2 regions of the Salinisphaera aquimarina genome follow, and region 2 is predicted to be linked to the other one. Evidence: riboswitches for the same ligand, from Rfam matches in the RefSeq annotation. Region 2 holds a riboswitch; the other holds the start of a gene.
The links. Region 2 has a riboswitch for cyclic di-GMP ahead of ACFOSU_RS13420 (RIFT barrel domain-containing protein). Riboswitches for the same ligand answer to the same signal wherever they lie in the genome.
Positions count from the first base shown of each region.

Region 1 (7,869 bases), on a different contig from region 2:
CGGATCATGCCGGCCGTAGATATAGAGTGATGGCATAGGCAGCCGCGTGCCAGCGATCTCCTGCCAGCGTTTCACATCCTGCTTGTAGCTACGGTAGTAGGCCGCCCCCGTCGCGGGCGTGTCTTCGATTGCATAGCAGCGCACATACTCTTCAAAAGCGTCCGCAGGGAAGCCGGTGGCGCTCCAGGTCTTGAGGAAATAGCCGAGCCAGGCGCGCTCGTTGCCCGGTATCATCGCCTCGGCGAGACCTGGCGCACTCTGGAAGAACTGGTACCACAGCGATTGCGCGCCGCGGGGCGACAGCACGTCACGCGCGGCCGCGTTACCCCGGCTGTTCGTAAGCACATGGATGTTGAGCAACACGAGCCGCTCGATGCGCGACGGCTCGGCCAGGGCGATTTCCTGCGCCACCGCCCCGCCCCAGTCGTGCCCGACCAGAGCGCAGCGTTCGATCGCCAGCGCGTCGAGTACCGCAAGCATGTCCTGGGCGAGCGCCTGTTTCGCATAAGCACCGCCATCGAGCGTGCGCGGCGAGTCACCGAGGCCGCGCATGTCCGGCATGATCAGGCGCCAGTCGCCCGCGAGTGCTTCGGCCACGGACTTCCAGCAATAACTGCTTTGTGGCCAGCCGTGCAGCATCAATACCGGCGGGCTGGTCGCGGCACCAACGCTTCTCACATGGAAAGAACCGCGCGCGGTATCGATCATTTCGTTGTTCAGGGCGCTCATCTATTTTCCTTTCGGAGTCGGCTGTAGCGATCCTACACCGCGACGACTGTTACTGAGCGCGCGAGAGGCTACGACACATTGACCCACCCGCGACCTCGTCGGGATAGATATTCTTGACTTGCCGACTCACAGCCGCACACTCGCCGCGTGATTCGACTATCGAGAACGCAATGATCAAGTTCTATTACCATCCCTCGCCCAACCCGGCGAAGATCGCCCTGTTCCTGGAAGAGTCCGGCCTCGACTACGAGTTGATGCCGGTCGATACCCGCAAGGGCGAACAGTTCGAGCCCGAGTTCCTGAAGATCAACCCGAACGCCAAGACCCCGGCGATCGTGGATACCGACACCGGCGCCACCGTGTTCGACAGCACCGCCATCCTGCTCTATCTGGCCGACAAGACCGGCCAATTCCTGCCCGAGGACAAGCCGGCCGTACGCGCCGAAATGCTGTCGTGGCTGATGCTGATCGCCACGGGCATCGGCCCCTATTCCGGTCAGGCAGTGCACTTCAAGCATTTTGCCCCGGAGAAACTGGACTATGCGATCAATCGCTACGACTTCGAGGCCAAGCGCCACTGGGGCCTGATCAACGACCATCTGGAAGGCCGCGACTTCATGGTCGGCGACAGCTACAGCATCGTCGACATGGCGGTCTGGGGCTGGGGCGGGCCGGTGCCGTTCGTGATGGGCGAAGACGCCTGGTCGCTATTCCCGAACGCCAAGCGCCTGTTCGACTGGATCAGTGCTCGGCCGGCGGCCGAACGCGCCGGCGCGCTCAAGCAGAAACACGCGTTCAAGACCGAGATGGATGACGACGCCAAGCGCCATATGTTCCCACAGAACAAATAGCGCTAAAGCATCCATCGATGAGCCGCCGCGGGATTCCGTGGCGGCTTTTTTGTGTCGACCCTCAGCTGAAATAGTCGGGGAATACGGGCAACGTGTTGAAGAAGGCCAGATCGTGATTCGGCCAGAGCTCCGCCTGCGTGCGCCGGGCAAGCGACTTTAGCGAGCGAATACTCGCCAGCGCTGTGGCCTCGTCGTCGCGCCAGCAATAACCCGGCGCGACCTCGTCATCGAGATTCTCCCGAAGATCGGCCGCATCACCACACAGGATGATCGGCGCGCCCTTGGCACGCTCGATGAACAAGGACATGTGCCCGGCGGTATGGCCGGGCGACTCGATCGCCATCAAGCCGGGCACCACCTCATAAGCGCCGGCGTGTACCCGCCAGTCGGCGGCGCCTTCGATCTCGTCGGCAAAGATACCGCTGACATCGCCGGTGTTCGCGGCGTCCACCTCGGCCTGCTGAATATGGACATCACAGCCGGCAACGTCGCATAGACCACCCGCGTGGTCGAAGTGCAGATGGCTCAGAAAGACCAGGTCGATATCCCGTATCGACAGACCCAGACGCGCCAGATAACTGGGAATACGCTGCGCCTGGGTCATCACGGGCGGTTCGAACAACGGGCGCATCGGATCGAAATAGTGGGCGCGCAGCGCAGGTGTTGCGATCTTGTGATAGTCGCAACCCACATCGTAGAGCACGCGCCCGTTCGAGGTTTCGATCAGATAGGCAAGAATCGGCGCATCGATGTACTCGCTGTGCCCACGTCCACGCGTCGATACCACTTTTTCGTAACGATGCGTGGCCGTCAGCAGGGGCCATATGCGTATATCTCTGGACACGATCCTCACAGTTGAGAAAAGGGGTATCCAGTCGACAAGCAAGATGAGCGCCAGGCAAGGCCATCGGCGCCCCGACCCGGCAGGATGGACCGCGGTTAGCGGCAAAGCGGCTACATAGCCAAAGGCCGACACTTGCGGTATTCGTTTTCGACCTTTAGATGGCGTCGCTAACCGGAAAACGCACCAAAATTGCATGTCATAAACTCACAGTCCGAATCATTCGGCGCGACGCGCCAAGGAAGCTCGATGCCCGAAACGACTCGCTCTCTGGTCGGTGCCTGGGCCGTTACCGGCGGTATGGCGATCTGCGCCGCACTCGGGCTGCTGGCGGTCTATTGTCTGCTTATTGCTATGGCGCGGCGCCTGACCGCGCGCCGCGATATCGCGCACAAGTTTCTCGACGACTGTGCCTATGCCGGCGGCACGGTGGTATTTCTGCTTACGTTGCAGACCGTCTGGCAAGCGCATACGACCGCCCTGCTTCCCTGGATACAGGTGGTACGCCATCTCACCGGCCTCTGCCTGATTCTTGCACTCACATGGGCCGCGATGCGCGCCACGAGTGCCATTGGCGACGTGGTCGTGGGCATGAATCCGGCCGTCGAAGGTCGTCATCATACCGCCCGAAAACTGGAAACCCAGGCCCGCTTCATCAGCCGCGGTCTCAGCGTGCTGATCGCCATCATCGGCGTGGCCGCCGCGCTGATGACTTTTCCCTCCATCCGTCAGCTGGGCACCAGCCTGCTGGCCTCGGCCGGTATCGGCGGGCTGATTCTGGGTTTTGCCGCTCGGCCGGTGATCGGCAATCTGTTCGCCGGCCTGCAGATCGCGCTGTCGCAGCCGTTTCGCATCGAGGACGTACTCAAGGTCGAAGGCAACTGGTGCTGGGTCGAAGACATCACCACCACCTACGTGGTGCTGCGCGCCTGGGACATGCGACGAATCATCGTGCCGCTGCAGTGGTTCATCGAGAACCCGTTCGAGAACTGGACGCGTGACACGACCAATCTATTCGCGCCGGTGTTGATATGGCTCGACTACCGCATGCCGATCGAGCCCATCCGCAACGAATTCCAGCGTCTGCTGGATACCGATGGCGCGTGGGACGGCAAGGTTGGCCACACCCAGGTGGTCGACGCCAACGAACACGCCATGCAGGTGCGTTTTCTGCTCAGCGCGGGCGACTCCATCACGCTGTGGCATTTCCGTTGTCGGGTACGCGAAGCCATGCTCGACTTCATACAACGGGAATATCCACAGTACCTGCCCACGGTCAGAGCTCGACTCAAGGACAACGACAGCGCGTCCGGTCTGTTCTGAGCAGGCATGGGCGAAGCTACCCAACACGGCTGGTCCGTTTTATAGCGCCGCAGGCGAGATGCCAGGACCCGCCGACTTACGTCGACGCAGGCAGCCCATACCGGCAATAATCGCCAACGCCAGCCATGCGAGCCCTCGTGGTTCGGCGACCGATACCTCAGATGTCGGCAGACTGATCTGGCCTGCCTGACCAAAGCGCAGGTCATCCAGCGCAAAGCCGGCAGAGTTGTCCCCGGCGCGCCCAAACTGGATACCAGCGATCGAATTCGCGCCGCTATCGTCGGCCAGCCCCAGGAACTGGGCGCCGGTCAGGCCATTCTCCACCGATCCGAGCAGATTGCCTTGCCGATCGAACGCCGTCAGCACATGTGAGCCTGGCGCGTCGAAAAAACTGCCGATAAATCCGGCCGCGTTGACCCCGATACTGAACAGGATGGAAATTGGTCCATTAAAACGCGGCGACCCGCTCAGGATGGCTTCATCGGCGGAGCCCGGCACTAGGGTCGTAAACACCGGCTGTGCATTGCCCACTAGCGAAAGCCCATCCGAAGGAGACCCGGTAACGCAGCCCGCGCAGTTAAAATCGACCGCCTGGCCGCTGAAAAGGCCGCCCGTGCTCACGGTCGGACGGCTGCCACCGGCGTTCGGCCCGGGAATGAAGACGGGATTGCCGGTCTGATCGGGAACCTCGCTGAAGGTGATCAGGGATGCGTCCTGGTTGAACACGCTGGCATCGACCGATATCAACGCCGCCTGCGCAGGTACAACGCACAGAAGCGTGCTGCATGCGCTTATCAAAATATGCTGTGCTCTGGTTCCGATCATCAGTGGGGTCCCGAAATATTGATCACGCGCACATGTCGCGCCTATTGATTGGTATAGCTAATGCAAATTCGGGACCAACATTCAGTTCGTTGAAAATATTAATTTTTTTAAACTTTACAAACAAGAATATATGAGAACTGTAAGTTTTTTCGACACACGCATAAGCATCATTCTCCTGTAATTCCGATTGTTTTTATAGGCGGAAGGCGCAGGTTTTCCAACATTGCATCGTATTTTTATGAAAACTGGTGCACCGCAAAACGAATCCATTAATCTTGATTCTTACGCAACTGACTGCATTAACAATAATCTTTTGCGCGGAACGGACCAGTCCTTCGCAAGGCGCCGGCTTTAAGGATTGACATCACGCGGCCTCGCCGGAAAGCTACGCACCGACAAAGGCAACCCTGTCGAAAGACAGGTACGCAAAGCCAGGAGTCTACGGCCCCCTTGAACGGAGCTAAGATTGTCGGGTTTCCGCTAAGCCCCGCTGCAGCAATCTCGCGAGTAAAGCGCGAGTGAAGTCCTGTGCGGACTATGTAGAAAACCTGGGGGCACAGGTTTTAATACAGGATCTTTATTTAAAAATGCATATTTTTCAAAAATACGCCTTCGCGTTGGCAATCGGCTGCTTGCTGATCGCGAACGCGGGAACCGCGGCGCAGTCTTCGGCCGGCAAACAGTACGCGGGGTACGCCAGTTACGGCAATGCGCCGACCACGGCCACCAATTCCGACAGCAGCGACATCAAGAGCTACGGGACGACCGGTTCTTACGGTACCGTTGGCAAGCCCAATGAAACCACGCCGACTTCAGAACCGGCTAAACCCACCGCGCCGAACGACGCTGACGGCGCTGACGGCGCTGACGGCGCTGACGGCGCTGACGGCGATAGTACCGAGGTCGATTCGGGCGGCGCCCAAGGCGTGGCGAGTTTCGAGGTCGAAAACAATGCGGGACAAAAGCAGTCCAACGTACCGGTGACCATCGGTCAGGTATTCCGCAAGGGCGCGGTGCCGTCGGACAAGAGCCTCGATGCACGTATCGACGGGCAGCCTATTCCCATCCAGGTCGACAAGAAAGCCAGTTGGCAGGATGGTTCTTTGCGCCATGCCGTCATTTCCGTACGCGTCCCGACGCTTGCGGACGGAACCAGCCGCGTCGATCTCGTCCTGGCAAAGCCGTCGTCCAGCGGCTCGGCGCCCACCATCAACCAGCTTCTGGGCACGGATTTTGACGCCAGCGCAGATCTAAAGATCAAGGGGCGCAAATACCACATCGATGCACGCGAACTGCTCACCCGGGTCAATCAGACGGGCGGTTGCACGAGTTGGGGCAAGCAATGCAAACAATGGCTATCGGGCCCGGTTGCATCTGAATGGATCGTTGGCGGCCCGGTAAGCACGTCCGAAAGCGGACCATCGTCGCTCGCCGCTGTCTATTTCCATATTCGTGCTTACGGCGACGGCAATGGCAAGATTTCGCGAGCACGCGTCGATGTCGTCATGGAAAACGACTGGGCCTATGCCAAGGCCCCCCAGAACATCAAGTACGCCGCTGACCTGAGCGTCGGTCAACAGAACTTCAAGGTCAAATCACTCAAGCATTATCGCCAGGCCCGCTGGCACAAGGTGTTGTGGTGGCACAACGCTCCGGATGTCTATGCCCGCGTAGACACGCGGTATCTGCAGTCGACCGGTGCCATTTCGCGTTATGCCGACCTGGCCCCCAGTGAAAAATTTCTGAACTCCGTCGCGACGTCGTTCGCCCCCATGACCAACGGCAATCAGACTCCGGTGATGGCCAACACCGGAGCCCAGGCAGCGATCGGCCCCCTGCCACGCTGGACATCCACTTATGCAGTGTCTGGAGACCAACGTGCCTTTGATTGGATGAGGGCCAATGATGACGCCGTGGGCACCTATGGATTTCATTACCGAGATCAGGAGACCGGCCGGCCGCTCGAAATCACTCGGCATCCGCAAGTGACCATTGCGAATTACAGCTCTGCGAGTCAATCAGGCGACCCGCAGACCCGGGCCGACCTGTTACCGAAATGCGGCGGCGACTGCAACTCCCCATATGCATTCGATATTGCGCACCATCCCTCCATCGGCTATGTCCCCTATCTGGTGACAGGCGACTATTACTATCTTGAAGAGATGCAGTTCACCGCCTCCTACATCGAGCTTTGGGGGAACGAGAAGTATCGTGGTTTCGATAAAGGGCTCCTGGCACACGCGCAGGGACAGGTGCGTGGGCAGGCATGGTCACTACGCAGTATCGGCGATGCTGCGTTCGCCACGCCCGACGATGATCCGATGAAATCCTACTTCGAGGGGCTGGTCGCCAATATTCTCGCCGATTATCAGGATCGCTTTCTTGCCGATGATAGAGCGGACCAATTGCACGTCATCGATACCTACGGCGCGGCGATCTACTCACTCAATGGCCAGTCACGCGTGGGAATCGCACCATGGCAGGCTGACTTCTTTACCTGGGCCGTGGGCCATGCCGCTGAGCAGGGTTTCACGGCTGCAACACCTTTTCTGAAGTGGCTCGCCACTTTTCAGATCGGCCGCATGACCGATTGGAAAGACAACCCCGCCCAAGGTTACTGCTGGCTTCTAGCATCCGCCTACAGCCTACAGATCCGCGACTCCCGGTCATCCGGTACCTATGCAACGCTTCAGCGAGCCTACGAAAAGAGTTTCGCAGGTATCGATGGTCTGAAATGCAACAGCCAGCCGATGATCAATGAATTGTCGAGCGGCTCTAATAGCTACGTCCGCGGGGAAATGGTGGGCTACGCGAATTCGGCGACCGGCTTTCCGGCAAATTTCCAGCCCGCGTTGTCGATGGCAGTAGACAGCGGCATCAAAAACGCTGCGCTGGCATGGAGCATCTTTGCTGGCCGCACCATCAAACCTAAATTCGATACATATCCAAACTTCGCGATCGTACCGCGCTCGCAGTAATTAAGGGCGGCAAAAAGCGGACGGTGCCGGCAGGCGCCGGCCGCTTTTTTCGAATGCCCACTTTGATGTTGAAAAACTCAGGGCGCTATCGCGGTTACGGCATGGGTTGACGGGAATGACGCGTAATGATGCTTGTGTCGCAATTCCGGCTGCAATACGTCTAATCCCGAGGGCGATCTTTTGCTTGCGGAGCGGCCCCAGCTCGAACCGCCACACGAACCGGCTCGAGGCGGGGTCACAACGCGAAGTGGCGCGTTCACCCGCGGTACGCCAGTCAGCTCAGTGCGCGTACCCGAAATTTCCGGCCTTTGATACGGCCGGC
Region 1 is NZ_JBHRSS010000008.1:244,566-252,434, forward strand. Features, by position in the region: gene ACFOSU_RS16610 (alpha/beta fold hydrolase) at 1-729, opposite strand, end outside; gene ACFOSU_RS16615 (glutathione S-transferase family protein) at 900-1,580, shown strand; gene ACFOSU_RS16620 (N-acyl homoserine lactonase family protein) at 1,642-2,424, opposite strand; gene ACFOSU_RS16625 (mechanosensitive ion channel family protein) at 2,671-3,744, shown strand; gene ACFOSU_RS16630 (PEP-CTERM sorting domain-containing protein) at 3,784-4,569, opposite strand; cyclic di-GMP riboswitch class I at 4,960-5,051, shown strand; gene ACFOSU_RS16635 (RIFT barrel domain-containing protein) at 5,157-7,547, shown strand; gene dbpA (ATP-dependent RNA helicase DbpA) at 7,822-7,869, opposite strand, start outside.
Region 1: it holds a riboswitch for cyclic di-GMP, as region 2 does, so the genes downstream of both, ACFOSU_RS16635 (RIFT barrel domain-containing protein) here and ACFOSU_RS13420 (RIFT barrel domain-containing protein) in region 2, are expected to answer to the same signal.

Region 2 (7,869 bases):
CGTCGATATCGTCAGCCGTTGCCCAGACCACGTCACCCACGGTGCGTTCGTTGTCGGCGGGTGACTTCACGGCGATCGCATTCTTGCGCTGGTCGTCTGCCTGTCCGGCGCCGGCTTTCTTGCCGTTGACCAGGCCGTTGATCAGCGGCGCGGCGCGCCACACACGGGCATCGGCTTCGCGCATGCCCTTGGCAAGCGCATCGAGTTCGCGGATATCGGACAGATCCACGCCGCGGGCGTTGGGTCGGCGCGTGCCGTAGAGATCGTGTGGAAGGGCGATCTTCGGATGGGTGGCGGATTTCTGGTTGGTGGCCGTGGCCACCGGGTCGGCCACGATCTCTTCGACCGGTTCGTCCTCGTCCACCAGTCGATTCACGAACGAGCTGTTGGCGCCGTTCTCGAGCAGGCGGCGGACCAGATAGGCCAGCAGATCTTCATGCGCGCCGACTGGTGCATAGATCCGACAGGCCGCGCGCGGCGTGCCGTTCGGCTGTGTCTTTTCGACGATCTGTTCGTAGAGCGCTTCGCCCATGCCGTGCAGACGCTGGAATTCGTAGTCCTCGCGGTCGCCGACCAGCTCACGGATATAAGACATGGTGTGGGCGTTGTGGGTCGCGAACTGGCCGTAGAACACATCCGGGTTGTCGAGAATGCGACGGGCGCAGGCCAGAAACGACACGTCGGTATTGACCTTGCGGGTAAATACCGGATAGCCGTCGAGGCCGGCTTCCTGGGCGTGCTTGATTTCGGTGTCCCAGTACGCGCCTTTCACCAGCCGGATCATGATGCGTCGGTTGTGGCGCTTGCCCAGGTCCGCGAGCCAGTCGATCGCGTCGAGGGCACGCTTCTGGTAAGCCTGCACGGCGAGGCCAAGGCCTTGCCAGTCGGACAGATCGTCTTCCTGCGAGACACAGGCGAACAGTTCCAGCGACAGATCCAGGCGCGCAGCCTCTTCGGCATCGATGGTTAGATTGATGTTCTTGCTGGCCGCCAGGCGGGCGAGCTTGAGCAGGCGCGGCAGCAGTTCCTTGTGCACGCGCTCGCGGTGGGCGAGCTCATAGCGGGCGTGCAGCGCCGACAGCTTGACCGACACGCCGGGCGATTTCTCGGGCCCTAGATTCTTGCTGGCGCTGCCGCAGGCCTCGATCGCGTGGTAGTAGTCGTCGTAGTAGCGCTGTGCATCCTTGTCGGTGCGGGCGGCCTCGCCCAGCATGTCGTAAGAATAGGTATAGCCGCGCTTTTCCAGCGACCGGGCGTTGCTGATCGCTTCTTCGATCGTACGCCCCATCACGAACTGTTTGCCCATGATCCGCATCGCCTGGCTGACGGCCTGACGAATGAACGGCTCGCCGCTACGCTTGACCAGCCGCTGCAGAACGTTGCGGAAATTACGCTGTGGCGCGTCCTCGTGGCGCAGGATGCGCCCGGTCAGCATCAGGCCCCAGGTGGAGGCATTCACGAACCACGATTTGGACTCGCCCAGATGGGATTCCCAGTTCGAGCCGCCGATCTTGTCGTCGATAAGTTTGTCGACGGTCGCGTCGTCCGGGATACGCAACAGCGCTTCGGCCAGGCACATCAGCACCACGCCTTCCTGACTCGACAACTCATACTCATGCATGAAGGCGTCGATACCGCTGCCATGCGCGTTCTTGTCGCGTACGGCCTGCACGAGCTTGCCGGCGCGGGTCTCGATTTCACGGCTGGCTTTCGTATCGAGCCGGGCTATGTCGATGAGCCGACGGAGCTGCTCAGCCTCGTCGCAGCGATAATTTTCGATCACCCCGCGATAGGCGGCGTCGTCGATCTGGCTGGGTCGGGAATAATCCATAAAAGCGCGAGATATCGAATTGGATTTCAATCTAACGTGTGCCCCGTGGACTGTCGAACGCTGCGCGCGTGGAATGCGCTGGTTATGCGAAAGCCCGGTCGATTGATTCAGTCAATCAGGGCTGCCTCGCACAGCAAAGCCCAAGCTAAAACCGTCGGCACGTCAGTTAATTGGCGTAGGCGCTCAGGTATCGAGCAGAGGCAGCCCGATTACAGATGTGTATGTCGGAAGAGTAGTCGGACATTTATCTTTGCGAGCAAGCGAGATGGGTACCTGCGCTATCTGAGCGTCGTAATCCTGGCTTTAGATAAGGCATGACGAGGCGGCGACCCATGCTGGCTGGAAGACGGGGGCTGCTTGAGTGGATCGTCGGTCCGGCGTCCCGGCGATATAGGCCTCCTGACAAGCGGTCTCGAGTGCGTCCCGGAACTGGGTGCTATGGGCCCCGGCAAGCTCCGTTATCACAGCGATGCGCGGCGGGGCGGACATTCGGCAAGCGTGCCGATAACGGCCGCTCCGGAAATCGGCAAGTAACAATTACGGTGTTGCTGACGCGTGCATTGATGGGCGGGCGGTAGCGAATCGCGCCGACGGCTCGCCGGTTGAGGCATGCGATGCTCCCGGCGTGGTCGTCGGCTGATTGGAATGCCCACTGGCAGGGGGGCAGACAGGTTCTTTTCGGCCCATGTCACCGATAGGGTTATCAAGCCACTTGTTCGGCCATTGATCTAAGTCACCGACAAGCGACTTCGTCCGTCACCTCGCCAGCCTTATGCAGTTGCCGCCGTCGTTGTGATGGCCGTGTGCGAGTTGCGATCGCTTTTGAGCACGCCGTACCGGTGTGCTTGCAGCGATGTGGTCGAGTATTTGATAAATGGTAGCGACGGAGTGCAGAAATCGGGTGAAAAGGAATCTTTTTTACGTCGCCACTAAAGTGAGTTATCGCGCGGAGCTCCTCGCGGAGGCCTTTGATTGCTAATGATTCGCCTCAATAGAGACCGGCAGTCGGCAAGCTCAGACTCCAGGCGTACTTGTCTATGACCAAGGGGCCTCGCCTTAAGTAGCGCGACCGATGGTCGATAGACTGACCGAGGGGGCGATCAATTCACTTTGGGTGATGTGAAGGGTTGTACACAACCGGGGCTCGACTCGACCGAGCTCCGGGGAATCCTTCGGAAATTGAATAGGGACAGTTTGTCACGAGGCTAACGAGCTTCAGGGCAGCTAGTTCATGAAGTTAACGACAAAGGCAAAGCTTCCGAAAGGTTGCGACGCAAAGCCACGGGTCTAAAGCGTGCGGAGTGCACGCCATGATCGCCGGGCTGCCGTGAGCATCCAGTGCTACGGCAATTTTGAGTAATCAAGGTTCCGCCGTGGCGATCTCGCTTATCCGCGCGTCGGAACATGCCAATTCAGCATGGACCGACATATGCATTCTCGCTATTTTCTGATTGTCATTCTTCTGTGCGGCTCGCTCGCTGCTTGCGGCGGATCGGGGTCCGGAGACGGCTCAGACAACGAATCCTCCTCTTCATCGTCGCAAAGTGCGTTCCTGCCCCCCGTGGATAGCGACAGCGCGCCTGCCGAAGATGGTGATCAAGTGGATCAAGGTCAAAGCGGCAGCGATGCCGACGGGGCCGGATCCGAAGATGACGCCGGGTCGGATCTAGATTCCGATCCGGATGGAAGCGCGAAACCGAGCCCGGGCTCCGGGGCAGGCCAAGGGGTGGGCTCAACGCCGGAGGCCGGAAACAGCGACGATGGCCGCTCGGATCAGTCTGACCAAGACGGAGAGTCCAACCAGAATGCTGACTTGGATGATGACCAAGTGTCCAGAGACTCTCCGAATTCATCTGCAGGTGAAGAGGAAGAAGAGGAGGAGGAAGATACGGCCGACACCGCCGATATTGCTGGCGCCGCTTCCGTGGTCAATGTAGCGATTATCGGCGAAACCGATCGTCGCTCCTCATCCGATTCGATCACTTTTGGTCAGGTGTTTGCCAAAGGAGACGTTCCTGCTGGCAGTGCTTTGGTCGGCACTGTCGATGGCGGTCAGGTCCCGATGCAGGTTGATAAGAAAGCGACCTGGGCCGATGGATCCTTGCGTCATGCGGTAATCACGGCCCGTATGTCCGACGTGGGTGATGGGTCGCCGAAGCGGTTATCCATTAATGTAATCCCTCAGGCGCGGGATGCGCAGACACGGCCGGAAAACGCGATCACTTTGTCTGACGTTCTGGGCAGCGGCTTCGACGCGCAGGTCGATGTAAAAGCCTCGGGCGCGGGCAACTACAAAATCAGCGCACACGATCTCTTGCAGACCGTGTCCCAGTCCGGCAATTGCTCGGCATGGAGCAAGAATTGCAAACAATGGCTCGACGGGCCGTTGGCGTCCGAATGGATTGTGAGTGGGCAGGTCATATCTGGGAACGAGGCCTTGGCGGGACTCAACGTCTATTTCAATGTTCGCGCTTATGCCGGTGAGGATGGTGCGATCGAGCGTGTGCGCGTGGATACCGTGTTCGAAAATAACTGGGCCTATGCGAAAACATCCGAGAACATCGACTACAGCGCGAGCATCCAGGTGGGTTCGCAGAATTACGATGTTGATGACCTGAAGCATTATCATCACGCGCGCTGGCATAAGGTGTTGTGGTGGCAGGGCGATCCGGGCTTGTATGCTCGTATCGATACGGATTATCTGCAGAACTCCGGCGCTATTTCGCGCTACGCCAAGCTCTCCCCACCTGAGTCGTTTCTCAATGGCGTCGCCAAGAGCTATCCGCCAATGTCTCATGGCGACCAGACGCCCAAAATGGGAAGCACCGGCGCCCAAGCTGCAATTGGACCGCTGCCCCGGTGGACGTCCTCGTATGCCGTATCCGGCGATCGGCGGGCATTTCGGTGGATGCTCGCCAATGACGATGCCGTGGGTAGCTACTCGTTTCATTACCGTGACGGCGAAACCGGGCGGCCGCTTGAAATTTCCCGTCATCCCTACGTCACTATTGCGGCCAAGAGCTTCGCTAGCCGCGCAGGCAATCCACAATACCGTCGCGATTTTCTCACCGATTGCACCGGTAGTTGCAGCACGCCGCTAAGCTTTGATATTGCTCACCATCCGTCAATTGGCTATGTGCCTTATCTTACGACTGGTGATTACTACTATCTTGAGGAGATGCAATTCACGGCATCGTATATCGAACTCTGGGCTAACCCTGGATACCGTGATTTTGACAAGGGTGTGTTGCTTAAGGCACAGAGTCAGGTGCGTGGGCAGGCTTGGTCGTTGCGCAGTATTTCGGATGCGGCGTTCGCTACACCGGATGACGATCCGATGAAGGCGTACTTCGAAGGGCTCATGTCGAATATTCTGTCCGACTACAGTGATAGCTATCTCGAAGATGACACCAAAAACCCCCTCCACGTTACAGCCAACTCTGGTGCCGTTATTTACTCCGCGGGTGGGCAAAAGAAAGTGGGGGTGGCCCCTTGGCAAGCGGACTTCTGGACGTGGTCGCTCGGCCATGCCGCGGATCAGGAAATGCCCAATGCGCTCGAGTTGGTGAAGTGGTTTGGCGAATTCCAAGTGGCGCGTATGACGGACTGGAAAGTCAATCCCGATAGCGGCTTTTGCTGGCTGCTGGCCTCTGCTTACAATTTGCGCATCAGGGATGCCGAAAGCTCTCAGCTGTACCCTGATATCCAGACCGTCTACAAGGTCAATTTCCCGCAACTCGACGGACTGAAATGCAACTCTCAGCCGATGGTAAATGAGCTAAGCGATTCGAAGACGACTTACAGGATCGGCCAGATGGTTGGTTACGCGTTTTCGCCGACCGGCTTTCCGTCCAATTTTCAGATTGGTCTTGCAATGGCCGCGCAAAGTGGCGTTGAAAACGGTCGCGAAGCATGGAAGTTATTCGATGGACGGACGATCAAGCCTGATTATGCGAAGAATCCGAACTTTGCTGTCGTACCACGCTATTAGGATGTTCTGGTAGGGGTTGACGCTGGACACGGCCGTAGCGCGGGAAAAGGTACGGCAGCTCGGTGGTGTCGGTATGGTGGAACAGTGCTTCCGATGGCGCTAAGCTCCGTGGGCCTATCGACCAAGAGTCATTGCGCGTTCATTGATGCGCTGTAGACTTCCTGGCCCTACGAATTCCCGGAGAGTTGTTTGAATAACATACGTGTTGATCTGATAGCGGCGGCGCGCCCCAATTTCATGAAGGTCGCGCCGCTCTACCACGCTTTGAAGGCAGCCAAGTGGTGCGACGTGCGATTGATCCACACCGGTCAGCACTACGACGCCAACATGTCAGATTCTTTTTTCGAGGATTTCTCTCTTCCGGCGCCGGATATTCATCTCGAAGTCGGCAGTGGCTCACACGCCGAACAAACCGGCAAAGTGATGGCTGCCTACGAGCGGGTTTGTCTATCGACACCTCCGGATTGGGTTATCGTCGTCGGAGACGTGAATTCGACCGTCGCCTGCGCGCTGGCTGCCGTCAAACTGGGGATACGTGTCGCCCATCTCGAAGCAGGTCTGCGCAGTCGCGATCGCAGCATGCCCGAAGAAATCAACCGCCTGGTGACAGATGCAATCGTCGACCTCCTCTGGACGCCATCCAAAGATGGAGACGAGAATCTGATCGCCGAGGGTGTGCCCGTCGATAAGATCGATTTCGTCGGCAATATCATGCTGGATGCCTTCGAACTGGTTCGCGACAAGATCAAAACGGCGAACGCCGCCGCGCGTCTCGGATTGTTGGTGGAGGAATTCGGCGTCGTAACCCTGCATCGACCCTCGAACGTCGACGACCCGGATATCCTTGCGATACTTGTGAATCAACTCGTGGCAGCGAGCAGGCATCTGCCTCTGATCTTTGCCGTGCATCCGCGCACCCGCGGTCGGCTTGAAAGTACGGGCCTGATCGCGCGACTGGCGGCCGCCGATGATATTTACCTGATTGATCCGCTCGGGTATATCGAATTCATGAGCCTGGTTACCCGGGCACGTGTCGCAATAACTGATTCTGGCGGTATTCAGGAGGAAACGACCTATCTGGGCATTCCGTGCTTGACGCTACGTAACAACACCGAACGGCCAATCACTCTGACCGAAGGCACCAACCAGTTGGTGAAGCCTGAAAAGCTGCTGGACGCGTTGGTAGAAGCCTTGGCAACCGCTGATGCGGCCAAGCCATCGCCCGAGTTATGGGATGGTCGCGCCGCGCCACGTATTGTTGAGAGTCTGAGAAAGCATGCCAGGATGGATCAACGTGTGATTGCCGAAGTGTGAAGGTATCGTTAACATCAATGCGCGCATGTGGCAGGCCTAGTCCTGCATTGCCACTTGTCTATATGGCATTGGCACAGACAAAGTAGCGCTGAGTGAAAGGACAAGGGCTACGCGGACGGTAAGTAATAACACTGTTGGCTGTGGGTGTCGGGATAAATTACGAACAGTTCGAGTTAAAACTCGTCTGCCCCACGTGTTTCGGATAACTTGCTGATTTAGTTGATGCCTCCATTGTGGCGCAATAATTGCTTGATCAGGAACCAGACGCTTTGAATGCTGTCCAGCCAAAAGTTCGCCACGCTGTGGCGGCTGATCGAATTTTGATGTGAGGATTGATGATATGCGTAACCAAGTCACTAAACTGAGTTTGCTGACTGTCGTGGTGATGTCGATCGCCTGCGTATCGGGCGCCGCAGCCGCGAACACAGGAGACGGATCAAGCTATCTCCAAGGTGCGGATTACCTGACTTCGGGCAGCACCATGTCGGCTAGCGGCGAGCGCGTCGCGTCGAACTCGTACTCTGGGAATGGTGTTGCGGGACAGCGCCCGCAGCTGGGCGTGCCGGAACCTTCGTCTATCACCTTATTCGGTGGCGCGTTGCTGATGCTGATGGGCGCAAGCCTTTGGCGTCGACGTAGCAAACGGGCTGATTTCCGCTAGCAAGTGGGATCTATCGCCTAGCGCAACGGCGTCGGGTGGTATAAGCGATAATCCTTAATCAGGCGACTACGG
Region 2 is NZ_JBHRSS010000006.1:163,039-170,907, reverse strand. Features, by position in the region: gene putA (bifunctional proline dehydrogenase/L-glutamate gamma-semialdehyde dehydrogenase PutA) at 1-1,831, opposite strand, end outside; cyclic di-GMP riboswitch class I at 3,070-3,161, shown strand; gene ACFOSU_RS13420 (RIFT barrel domain-containing protein) at 3,261-5,822, shown strand; gene wecB (non-hydrolyzing UDP-N-acetylglucosamine 2-epimerase) at 6,012-7,136, shown strand; gene ACFOSU_RS13410 (PEP-CTERM sorting domain-containing protein) at 7,477-7,797, shown strand.